Regions from separate parts of the Bacillus cereus group sp. BfR-BA-01316 genome, predicted to be linked through region 4. Evidence: riboswitches for the same ligand, from Rfam matches in the RefSeq annotation. Region 4 holds a riboswitch; each other region holds the start of a gene.

Region 1 (3,217 bases), on a different contig from region 4:
ACTTGCAATACCTCATTAACTAATTCTGGATCAAGTGCTGAAGTCGGTTCATCAAACAAAAGTACAGCTGGATTTAAAGCCATTGCTCTAGCAATCCCAATCCTTTGCTGTTGCCCGCCGGATAACATTGCCGGATAAAAATCTTCTTTACCAGCTAAGCCTACTTGTTTTAATATTTCTCTCGCTATTCCCTTTGCCTCTTCTTCACTTTTTTTCTGTACAACCGTTAATGGCGTTGTAATATTTTTCAATGCTGTTTTATTTTTAAATAAATTGTAGTTTTGAAAAACCATAGCTGTTTTTTGGCGTAATCGTATTATTTCTTTTTTATAAAGTTTTTTCGTATGAATCTCTAAATCTTCAATTCTAATACTCCCATCATCCGGTTGTTCTAATAAATTCAAACATCTCAGCAATGTCGATTTCCCTGAACCAGAAGGTCCAATAATTACTACCACTTCCCCTTTTTTCACAGCAAGTGAGATCCCTTTTAGTACTTCATTATTTTTATAGGATTTATACAAATCACTTATCTCAATCACATATATCACCTCATTTCTGTTATAGATACGGTGCGTCAAGTTTCTTCTCCAACTTTTTCTGTCCCCAGCTAATTACGATTGTAATAACCCAATACACAATCGCTACCGCTAAATAACTTTCCATATAACGATACGATTGCGCCGCTAGCATTTTCGCTTGCGCTAAAATTTCAGCTACCCCAAGTGCAAAAGATAACGAAGATTCTTTTAACAATCCAACAAAATTATTTCCAAGTGACGGCACAGCTACACGAATAGCCTGCGGAAAGATGATTTGTCGCATCGCTTGTGCTTTTGTCATTCCTACGGATAAACAAGCATCCATTTGTCCTGATTCTACAGCATTTAATGAACCTCGAATTATCTCTGACAAATAAGCAGCATTATTTAAACTGAGACCAATTAAAGTTGCTTGCATAGCTGTAAGTACTGTAAAAGTCGGAAATATTTGTGGCAATCCGAAATACAACACAAACAATTGAACTAATAACGGTGTTCCTCTAAAGAAAGAGATATACACCCTTGCAATTGGATATAACAATTCCGTTTTGTTTTTTGTAATGATCGCCAGGCCAATCCCTATAACGAAAGAAATAATCATTGAAACAACAGTAATCCCTAAAGTTATGTATACATACTTAAATAATTGCGGAAAACTTTCTAAAAAATACGCCACATCAAATTTCACTTTGCTCCCCCCTTTCTAGACAAAAAACTCTTCTTACACATATAAGAAGAGTTGAATGTTAATCCATTTCCCCCATCTCCCAAACGCCTCATACGTTTGCTGGAATTAGCACAGTACTTTTATAGCCTGTTGCTGAGATTTCATCGGGCCAGTCCCTCCATCTCTCTTGATAAAAAACTAATAAATTTTTCCATTTATTAATTTGTTATTATGAAGAATACAGTTAAATCATAACAATATCAATAGGAAAACTAAGAATTAAATCTACACTTTTTTCGAACATACAAACAATACACCACCAAAATTACTATTCTTAATAAACTGTACACAAAAAGCCGGTACTTCTAACAAACTTAGAAATACCGGCTTCAAATCTTTTATTCTTATAGCTTATGATATTTATCTCATCTTATGTACTTCAGCAACTAACTTCCCGCCCTGTATGCCCATATAAAGCTTAACAGGAGCATCATTCGTGTTTTCAAATACTAAGTCTAAATATGGATACGCAATTGTAGCATCTCTTCCTTGTGGTACATAACCTACTGTTTTAGAATGTGTAGTTCTCTCTACCATTTTCAAACCAGCTTGATCTGCTGCATTGAATAAAGTAGATGATGTTTGACAAACGCCACCACCATAACCATCTACTAATTTACCATCTACAATTTCTTTTCCTAATTGGTACCCTTTATCTGGTGTTGTATCTCCAATTAGTGCATTAAAAGAGAAACGGTCTCCTTTCGCTAAAACAACTCCACTTACGCTCTGAGCAGATAAACGAATATTCTCAATACGACCACCAGTTGAACCACCTAAATTCGTTTCATACCTACCAATTACAGTACCACTGCCTTGCGCATCACTTAATGTTGCAGTAGGTTTTTTCTCCACAATTGGTAACTGATAAGTAGAATCCCACATACCTACATTTAATAATTTGTCTACTAACTCTTTTTCCATTAATTCATAAGAAGGCTTTCCTTCTTGCCATGATCCATCAGGCGCTATACGTGAAGGGACCATCTTTTTGTCGACGCTTTTCCCGACTTCACCTGCAACCTTCGTTACCGATTTTTTGAATTTCGCCTCATCTTCAAAATAACCTAAACTCGATAAGTCTATTTTTTTCACTTCAGTACCAGTACGCCCATCCACTAAGCTAATTGAATCCTGTACATCAGCCTTAGCCTCTACAACGTTCCCACCAAAATCACTTACTAATGCCACATCACTTACTTTTGTGCCACAACCACTTACTACAGCTACGCATAGCACCCCTACTAATATACCCTTTATTTTTCGGAACAATATACTCTCTCCTTTTCCCCAACATTATTTCTTATGTATTATTTCATTTTATGTATGTTTTGTTACAATCATTTTACAATATATTTAGAAAATGTTACAAGTTGTTTTTTACTCTATTTAAATTACTCTTTTCTTTTGTAAATGTCTATACATATTTATATAAATTTTCGAGTTTGATAAGATTGTAACTTTTATGCAACCTATTTCTATCCAGTATATACCATTCGACAGATGAAATACAAATGTAAAACTCTTTCATTTCACCTCTCTATTCACCTGCATGCTTCAAAAACCGTAATACCGATTTCTCATATGTGATCATTATTAAACAACTTAAACCGAGTTTTTATAGGTAAAAACAATTAATCCCTTCAGCGTATATAGGTATTTGCCGTGCCACTACTCCGCTTTTGCACATACATTATGGTGAATTTAACCTAATTATAAAGAAATGGAGGATGTTTTTATGTATCCCTACAATCCTTATGATCCATATAACCAATATGGTTACCAACCTCAGTATGATTTACAGGCACAATACCAACAATATATAGATCCAACAGAGCAAATTAATCCATATGATTCAAATCGCCAATTTCAACTTCCAATCTCTTTCCCTGGTACTGGAAACCGTCAATTAGAAAGACGAGTAAATGAGCTTGAGCAAAGAGTACGT
Region 2 (3,217 bases), on a different contig from region 4:
CATACCCAACGGTTGCTATCGACCTCTTTCTCTCCGCAGTCAATAATATCAGTATGATCTGTAATTCTATATGCCCTCTCAACGATAATAGGAGCAATCTTCGGTATACGTGGAATTTCTTTTAAAGCATCTGCAAAGTTTCCGATATAAACATGACCGATAATTTCGATTGTTAATGATTTATCAGATATATTGAGTACAGTATGAAATTTATTTGTATGTTGTTGTTTTAAATGTTGTGCTAACTGAAATGGAGCATGCTTCTTTTTTAATACGCGGCGAAGGCTCTCTGTATTTTCAATATGGAGTGATTTTTCGCGAATAAGGACACGAATATCTTCTCCCATAAAAGGTATTGTATTGTACATGGATGATTCTCCTTAGAAACTTAACTACGCTTGCGTTATGCATATGTAAGTCTAGCATGGTTTGTTCTCTACGTGTGCTTACAGTTTTGTAAGGTGGCATAGTAAAGGAGTGCAAAAGTTACTTGAATAAAGTGACGATACTGTGACAAAAATGTTGATATACATATTAAGAAATCATCTTAAGTGCAAAATTTAGGATGTTCTCGGTATAATAAAACAAGTGGAGATAAGAAAAACTGTAATTCGTAGTAGATGTAGATAAAAGGAGAATAAGAGATGAAGAAGGTTTTCGGTATTGCAATGCTTGGGGGTATGCTCCTTCTAGCGGGATGTAATGGAAATAAAGACACGAAAGATACGAAAGAACCGAAAGAAAAGGTAGAGCAATCTACTGAACAGACAGAAGATATGAAAGCGTATCGCGAGGTACATGAAAAGTATGATGCGAAGATGAACAAGGAAATTAATAAAGCGTTACAGTTATTTGAAGTGGCAAAAGAAAAGGGCGGTAAGGAAATAACTAATGCTAAATATAAGGAAGACGTGCAAAATGTAACAACGGGCATGCTAGAAGATATAGATCATATGCGTAAAGAAATTCGTGTACCGAAGTCGAAAGAACAAGAACATGAAATGTATGTTGGTTTCTTAAATGAATCGGAACAAGCAATGAAAAAATTACAGAAGTTAGCTAAAGAAGAAGACTCATCGTTGATTCGTGATATAGAAATTAATTTTTCAACAGCATCGACATACTATAAACGTTTTCAAACAGAAACGGAAAAATAACCTTGCGCATGCAAGGTTATTTTTTCTTATTTACGTAAAAATACTATATACAGTAGATACTAATAAAGTTCACCTATATGCGCCTTCAATCCTCGAATACTTAATACCCATTGAATTTCTGTTTTATTATGAGTATCAACGAAAACTGATTTTTCTAAATATATCCAATTTGATTGACTTTTCATTTTTTCAGAATTATAATTCAAAATATACAATTTGAACCAAATAATAATATAGCAATTTACTTATCCAGAGAGGTAGAGGGACTGGCCCTATGACACCTCAGCAGCGGGTTCTGAAATAGAACACCGTGCTAATTCCAGCAAGCAAGTCTTGAAAGATAAGTGATGGGCATAGTTTTATTAAGCCTTGATCTTATTTTTTAAGATCAAGGCTTTTTGTGTTTTAAGAAGTGGAGAAGGAATGATGGGAACAAATATGTCAATAAAACAAAGTAAATTCATTTGTTTAGGGGGTTATTGAAGTGTATGTTATTAAAAAACTATCGGTTATGGTATTCACGCTATGGGTTATTACGACAGTAACATTTTTAATTATGCATATTATTCCAGGGGATCCATTTTCATCAGACGCGAAAATCTTTCCTGAAGAAGTGATACAAAATATGAGAGCGAAGTATCACCTTGATGAACCGTTATGGAATCAGTATGTTGCTTATTTAGATGGCGTAGTTCATTTTGATTTTGGTGAATCTGTTCAATCGACAGGTCAAGGCGTATCAGAAATTATAACGACCGGCTTTGGCCCATCGGCCATCATTGGTCTACAAGCACTTGTTATTTCGTTGTTAGTCGGAATTGCCGCAGGTACATTTGCTGCTCTATATCACGGGAAAGTAATTGATTATAGTGTGAGCTTGCTTGCGATTCTCGGTATTTCTATTCCGAGTTTTATTTTAGCGCCGCTATTCATACAAGTATTCGCCATTCAATTTGAACTTTTACCAGTAGCGTCTTGGGGAACATTTGAGCATACTGTATTACCTTCCTTCGCATTAGCGCTCGGGCCAATCGCAGTTATTACAAGATTTGTTCGCTCTAATATGATTGAAGTGTTGCAGAGTGATTATATTAAGCTAGCGAGAGCGAAAGGTATACCAATTAAGAAAATCATTATAAGACATGCTCTTCGAAATGCGATTGTTCCGGTACTTACATTTGTTGGCCCATTAATGGCTGGACTTTTAACAGGGACTTTCGTTATTGAAAAAATCTTTTCAATTCCTGGTTTAGGAAAATATTTTGTAGATAGTATTTTTAACCGAGATTATCCGGTGATTATGGGAACAACCATTTTCTATAGTGCGCTATTAATTGTATGTATTTTTATTACAGATATCATTCATCGTATTGTTGATCCGCGCATTCGTTCTATTACGTAAGGAGGGTGATGTTTAAATGGGGGCTTATGAAATTAATGACCAGTTATTAACGAATGAAGAGAAAAAAGAATTAACGATAAATAAAGATCAGCAAACGATTAGCCGGAAAAAGGAAGTGTTTCGCAAGTTTATATCAAACCCTATAGCAGTTTTAGGGGCAGTGACGTTATTACTAATTATTATTTTCTCGCTTATTGGCGAAAGTTTAACGTCATTTACTGCGAGTGAACAAGTAAAAGAAGCAACTAATTTACCGCCTAGTAGTGAGCATTGGTTCGGAACAGACGATTTAGGGAGAGATATTTGGGCGCGTACTTGGGCTGGTGGGAAAATTTCATTAACAGTTGGATTGGTAGCAGCAGCTCTTGATATAGGGCTTGGTGTACTTATCGGAGGTTTTAGTGGATATGTGAGAGGGCGTAATCGTCTTGGAACGTTAATTGATGAGTGGATTATAAGAGGGATTGAAGTGTTATACGGTATCCCATATTTGTTAATTGTTATTTTACTATTAATCATTATGAAACCAGGACTTTTTACAATTATAATCGCCCTTGCGTTAACGGGATGGATTGGCATGGCACGTCTCATTCGGGCGCAAGTACTTTCATTGAAACAAAGAGAATTTGTTATTGCAGCAGAGCGATTAGGCACACCT
Region 3 (3,217 bases), on a different contig from region 4:
CATCGCTGCAGGAAATACCCCTAAAAAAACACGATCTTTTGGATAGTAATTCTGTAGTAATACTTCATAACTTTCCATCCTTACATCAGCAGGAATATCATCTGATTTCGTTTCACCAACGAGCGGGTTTAAAAAGAGACCATCTACAATTTCAAGTGCCGACTTTTGAATATACTCATGGGCACGATGTACCGGGTTTCTCGTTTGAAATCCGACTACTGTTTTCCAACCACGTTTTTTAAATCCTTCTCTCGTTTCAATTGGATCTAAATGATAAGAAGGAAATAGATTATTTTCAAAGCGTTTTATAAGAGTAATAGCTCCTCCAACGTAAACATTTGATCGTTCATATAATTTTTTCACTCCTGGATGAGCCTCATCCGGCGTTTTATATACAAGTAACGCTTCTTTTTCTTTATCTGGTACAAAAATATCTTCTATTCTAATGACACCATATACATTTCCGGCGTTGACAAGTTTTACTTCCTCTCCAACCTGCAGTTTCTCTGCTACTTCTTCTGTTACCGGTAATGTAATCGGTATACTCCATACGCTACCATTTGCTAAACGAAGCGTTTCTACTACTGAGTCATACTCTCTCTTCCCTAAAAATCCTGTAAGAGGGCTATATCCTCCTGTCGCCAAAAGTTCTAAATCACTAAGTGCAATTTTGTCTAGCTCGATTCCCTTTACAATGTTCGATATGTCATATGTTTCATCAATGCGATTTACTAATTCATTTGTTGTACTCATCTTCTTATATCCCTTCTTAGCTTTATTTCAAAATCTATCTCATTGAAAGTGAAGTCCACATTCTGTCTTCATTTTCCCAGCCCATCTTCCATCTCTTGAGTCGCCACCATCACCTACAGGTAATGTACATTTCTCACACCCAATACTCGGATAGCCAACATCATGCAATGGGTTATATGGCAAACTATGTTTGTATACATATCGCCAAACTTCTTTCCAAGTCCAATGAATGAGCGGACAAACTTTAATAGATTGAAAACGACGATCTTGATTTATAAACTGTGTATGCTTACGCGTTTCTGATTGTTCCCTTCTAAGGCCTGATATCCACGCTTTTTCGGCTGCTAATGATTTTTCTAGCGGCAAAATTTTTCTTATCTTACAACAGAGATTCGGATTACTTTCCCATAACTTCTCTCCATGAAGCTTCGCTTGTTCATCAAGTGTAAGTTCTGGCTGTTTTTCTATAATATTTAATGAAGGAAATCTCTCGCGTACCTTCTTAATTAATTCGTATGTTTCTTGAAAATGAACATTTGTATCTAAAAATACAACTTTAGCAGATGGATTTACTTGGTTTATAAGATACAATAAAACCATTCCCTCCACCCCAAAGCTACATGCATATACAATTTCATCTTTATACTCTCTATAAGCCCAACTTAATACCGATAACGCACCCTTCGTTTCATTTTCTTCAGAAAATGAAACACTATTTTCTTTCCACGTTTCGTACGTCAACATGTTTTTTCCCCCTGTAAAAGCAAAAAGACGGTTTTAATCTAATAAAATAGATTAAAACCGCCTCTAGTTTTTCTAGTCAGCGCTTTTTACTTTAAACGGACCTTTTCACTTTTCTCTAATTGAATCACTTTTCCATCTTGCACAACAATTGTAATTGAACCATATTTCATATCAGCAAGCATCGTTTGAATTTTTTCGGACACTTCATCAAAATGTTCCCGTACGCTCACGCAAACAGCCCCCCTTTTTATTCATAAAAAAAATCTTTCCCATTTCGAAAAGACTGTTCGGTAATATATTTTACCTTATCTTTCAAAATGGATTCCATTTTGCTGGATTTAGCACCTTGCTTTCTATAAGCAGGTTGCCGAGCTTCGTAGGGCCAGTTCCCTCCGCTTCTCTTGATAAGCTTTGTATTTGTATTTTATCACAATTCTGATTTTTTTCAATCCTAGTTTTCCGATATATTTTATTTATTTTATAAAAAAAGAATTGCCCATCCTGAACAACTCCTTTTTTCATATTTAAACAAGTTCTTTAATACGTATGCGATCGTTCCCAATAATATTTTCATATGTTTCACGTTCTACAACAATTTGTGATGTTCCGCCTTTTGCGAAGACTACAGCCGGTCTACGAATACGATTATAATTATTAGCCATCGAATACCCATATGCTCCCGTGCAAGAAATTGCTAGTAAATCAGAAGAAGCAACTTGCGGTAGATTAATATCCCAAATCAGCATATCTCCACTTTCACAGCATTTCCCAGCAATCGAAACAAGTTCCTCATTCTCATCATTCCCTCGATTCGCCAACATGGCTTCATAACGCGCTCCATATAGAGCCGGTCTTAAATTATCTGTCATCCCACCATCGACTGAAACATATTTCCGAATACCAGGAATCTCTTTCACCGCTCCGACTGTATAAATTGTTGTTCCAGCATCACCTACAATACTACGCCCTGGCTCAATCCATATTTCAGGAAGCGGATATTCACATAATGTAAACTGCTCTCTCACCGTACTTGTTACAGCGTGCACATACGTTTCAAGTGTTAACGGTGTATCAGACTCCGTATAACGTATACCGAAACCTCCGCCGACATTTAATACTTTCACTACATAATTTGTTCGCTCTCGCACTTCTTCTAAAAATTGACGTAATACTTCAATTGCTCGAACAAAACCAGCCGTTTCGAATATTTGCGATCCGATGTGCGAGTGAATCCCTAGCACATTATAATTTGATTTTTGCAAAGCTAGCTCAATTGCTTGCATCGCTTGACCATTTGAAACACCAAATCCAAATTTCGAATCCTCTTGACCTGTTGTTATATATTCGTGTGTATGTGCCTCTACTCCAGGCGTTACACGGATTAATATGTTCACAAATTTCCCATGTTGCACTGCTAAATCATGTAAAATTTCTAATTCTAAGAAATTATCTACCACAAAACAACCAATATTCGCCTGAAGAGCCATAATCATTTCTTCTTCTGTTTTATTATTTCCGTGAAAATGAATGCGCGATGCCGGAAATCCTGCTTGGAGTGCAGTATATAATTCTCCTCCAGAGACAACGTCTAAAGACATATTTTCTTCACGAGCTACTCGGCACATCTCCATGCACAAGAACGCCTTGCTAGCATATGCTACTTGATAAGAGAAACCACTTTCCTTAAAAGCACGATGAAACGCACGACATTTCCCTCGGA
Region 4 (3,217 bases):
TTATTAGGAAAACCGAAACCAACAAATTATAAATGGTGTAATATACGGGAAATTCTTTTATATGTTGTACAGCTAATGGAAAGTTATGCAACAAAATATGGAGTGAAATTTCATTTGCAAGTAGATGAAAATTTACCAGTTATAAACGGTGATGATAAACAATTAAAACAAGTTTTATTAAATATTATTAAAAATGGAATAGAATCAATGCCAGAAGGTGGAGACATTCATATCTGTGCATATGAAAAAACTGAGGGACATTTGTGTATTTCTGTCGAGGATCAAGGATTTGGTATAGAGAATGAGAAAATAGAGAAAATCGGAAAGGCGTTTTATACAACAAAGGAGAATGGTACAGGCCTTGGGCTAATGATTACATATAAAATTATTGAGGAACATCAAGGGAGTATCGCGATTCAAAGTAGTATGGGCGTAGGAACGAAAGTGGAAATTTATTTACCCACAGTGTAGTACATTAGAAGAAACTATTTTCAGAAAAGTGTTCTTGTTGTGTAAATATAAACATTTTATAAAATGTTTAAAGAAGGGTTTTTTTTATAAAACACTTCGTTTATAATGGAGGAAAATATCGACATGCAGCTTTTAGCTCGTGTAACGGTTCGGTAGTGTTATGAAAAGAAAAGCAGGGGTGCACGCGCATCCTTTTTTCTATGCAGATATGATGAAAGGGGTGGTATGATGGAATTGACATTAAATTCAACTGTATGTTTACACACGATTCAATTTCGAAAAGAGCAAAAGAATTATATTGTAAAAGATACGATTACAGGAGAGACATATGAAATGCCGCCACTTTGGATTGATGCACTAGCAATGATGCGTGACGGTTTTTTATTGGGAGAAATTGAGGAGAAATTAAAAGAAGAGTATCCAGCAGAAGAAGTAAATATGCTAGCATTCACGAGGCAGCTGTTAGAGCTAGAACTTGTCGGAATGGTAGATGGAGAAGAGATAGCTTGTACAAAGAAAAAAGATAAAGATTATTTAGCTTGGGTACGTCCGAGGGTGGAACAATTCTTTCTTAACTTAAATAAAAAATATAAAAGCAAAGGTCAAAAATGATCTTTGCTTTTTTTGTGTTCTTAAGTAGTTCTTATTTTAAAAAATAACGGCGAATGCTCTTGCAAAAGCACCATCACTATTTTTAATTTTTAAAGGTGCTGCTGAGAAAAAGAAACGCTTCATTTTAATGGCATCTAGATTTGTTAGATTTTCAATTAAATAAATGTTATTCCCTAGTAATATGTGATGAATAGGCGATGTTTCTGTAGTTACCTCATCGGGAGAAATGAAATCTAAACCGACAGATTTTATTTTTAAATTAACTAGTTCTTCAGCTAATTCTTCAGAAAGATAAAATGCTTCTTTCGCATAAGCTTCTGTGTTCCATTTATTAGATAAATTGGAGTGGAAAATAACAATATCTCCTTCTTTTATGTCGGTAGTATTTAATACTTCCTTAGGTAACTTTCGCCCTTGAACATGTGTTACATCGATTAGAACTGCTTCGCCTACAAATTGGTCAAGAGATAATTGATCAATTGTTGTTGCACCAGAAATAAAATGTGCAGGAGCATCGCAATGCGTGCCAACATGAACGACAGAATGAAAATCTGTAACTTGATATCCTGTCTCTTCAACACTTGTAATTGCTTCTAGTTGGATTTCTGGTGTCCCAGGAAATTGAGACATATTGTTTTCAAATGTTTGTGATAGGTCAATTACTTTCATTTTAAATACCTCCAATATATGTATTTCAAATAATAAAAAGCTCATCTTTCATAATCAAGAAAGATGAGCCTTACATGCAGTAGTTAAATTTATCTTCCAAAATGCAAAGTATTTTGTAGGAATTAGCACCTATTCAGTTCTTATAAACTGAGGTTGCTGGGCTTCAAAGGGCCGGTCCCTCTGCCTCTCTTGATAAAGGTCTATTTAGTTTTAAGGTTTAGAATTTTCTGTACGTTTAAATTGTAATTCATTTCCTTTTTTAGTGCAATACAAAATAGGTATTCACCCAAATAAAGGTTCTCGCATATTGTAGCTTATGTAAGTAGAATGCTGCGAAGGGGTGGGTGCAGTGACAGGGAATGTATTGAACTATTTTGCTGGTGGAAATACAGCTAGAGGATTTTATAGCTTGTATGAAGAGAGCTTAAAAGGGCTAGATAGGCTATTTATTTTAAAAGGCGGTCCAGGAACAGGGAAGTCTTCTTTAATAAAAGCAATTGGGCGTGAATGGACTGGAAAAGGATATGATATTGAATTTTTACATTGTTCTTCTGACAATAAGTCAGTTGACGGTGTAATTATTCCGAAGCTAAATGTAGGAATTGTCGATGGGACATCGCCACACGTTATTGAGCCGAAAATGCCTGGAGTTGTAGAAGAGTATATAAATTTAGGCGTTGCTTGGGACTCAGATAAATTAAGAAAGCAAAAATTAGAGATTGAACGATTTGTTTCAGAAGCGAGTAAAGCCTTTCAAGCAGCTTATGGATGTTTTAAAGAAGCGTTAGTTATACATGATGAGTGGGAAAAAATATATATTAATAACATTGATTTTAATAAAGCAAACGAATTAACAGATCAGCTTATACAGAAACTATTTGCAGATAAAGGCGGGAAGAAATCAATCGTGAAACACCGTTTTTTAGGGGCTGCTACACCGAAAGGAGCAGTTGATTTTGTTCCTAATTTAACAGAAGGGTTACCACATCGTTATTTTATAAAGGGACGCCCAGGCTCTGGAAAATCAACGATGCTCAAAAAATTAGCTAAGGCAGCAGAAGAAAAAGGGTTTGAAGTAGAAGTGTATCATTGTGGATTTGATCCAAATAGTCTCGATATGATTATTGTAAGGGAATTAGGATTTGCAATTTTTGATAGTACAGCACCGCATGAATACTTCCCAAGCCGTGAGGGGGATGAGATTATCGATATGTATGATCTCATTGTTGCACCAGGGACAGATGAGAAGTATGCTACGGAAATTCGCGACGTTTCAATTCAGTATAAAACAAAAATGAATGAGGCGATGTCTTTCTTAGCAAAGGCAAAATCAGTTCGTGATAAATTAGAACGAATTTATATTGCCGCTATGGATTTTTCAAAAGTCGATGCATATAAAGAAGAAATCCAAAAAGAGATTGAACGAATTGCAGTTGCTGTAATTGAAAAGAAAAAATAGGTGTTT

The links. A riboswitch is a leader RNA that binds a small molecule or an ion and turns the genes downstream of it on or off. The one in region 4 is predicted to bind S-adenosylmethionine.
Region 1: linked by a shared signal. The riboswitch ahead of MR071_RS06445 (amino acid ABC transporter permease) and the one ahead of MR071_RS10735 (cyclase family protein) in region 4 are both predicted to bind S-adenosylmethionine.
Region 2: linked by a shared signal. The riboswitch ahead of MR071_RS14605 (ABC transporter permease) and the one ahead of MR071_RS10735 (cyclase family protein) in region 4 are both predicted to bind S-adenosylmethionine.
Region 3: linked by a shared signal. The riboswitch ahead of MR071_RS19075 (YezD family protein) and the one ahead of MR071_RS10735 (cyclase family protein) in region 4 are both predicted to bind S-adenosylmethionine.

What each region holds. Positions count from the first base shown of each region.
Region 1 is NZ_JAKUGX010000005.1:129,377-132,593, reverse strand. It holds gene MR071_RS06450 (amino acid ABC transporter ATP-binding protein) at 1-542, opposite strand, end outside; gene MR071_RS06445 (amino acid ABC transporter permease) at 562-1,230, opposite strand; SAM riboswitch class I at 1,300-1,406, opposite strand; gene MR071_RS06440 (VanW family protein) at 1,630-2,541, opposite strand; gene MR071_RS06435 (hypothetical protein) at 3,008-3,217, shown strand, end outside.
Region 2 is NZ_JAKUGX010000017.1:64,786-68,002, reverse strand. It holds gene MR071_RS14615 (hypothetical protein) at 1-368, opposite strand, end outside; gene MR071_RS14610 (hypothetical protein) at 645-1,157, shown strand; SAM riboswitch class I at 1,400-1,504, shown strand; gene MR071_RS14605 (ABC transporter permease) at 1,642-2,559, shown strand; gene MR071_RS14600 (ABC transporter permease) at 2,576-3,217, shown strand, end outside.
Region 3 is NZ_JAKUGX010000028.1:26,804-30,020, reverse strand. It holds gene sat (sulfate adenylyltransferase) at 1-753, opposite strand, end outside; gene MR071_RS19080 (phosphoadenylyl-sulfate reductase) at 793-1,497, opposite strand; gene MR071_RS19075 (YezD family protein) at 1,584-1,727, opposite strand; SAM riboswitch class I at 1,800-1,908, opposite strand; gene lysA (diaminopimelate decarboxylase) at 2,022-3,217, opposite strand, start outside.
Region 4 is NZ_JAKUGX010000010.1:86,510-89,726, forward strand. It holds gene MR071_RS10725 (ATP-binding protein) at 1-471, shown strand, start outside; gene MR071_RS10730 (hypothetical protein) at 700-1,083, shown strand; gene MR071_RS10735 (cyclase family protein) at 1,120-1,752, opposite strand; SAM riboswitch class I at 1,839-1,951, opposite strand; gene MR071_RS10740 (PRK06851 family protein) at 2,102-3,211, shown strand.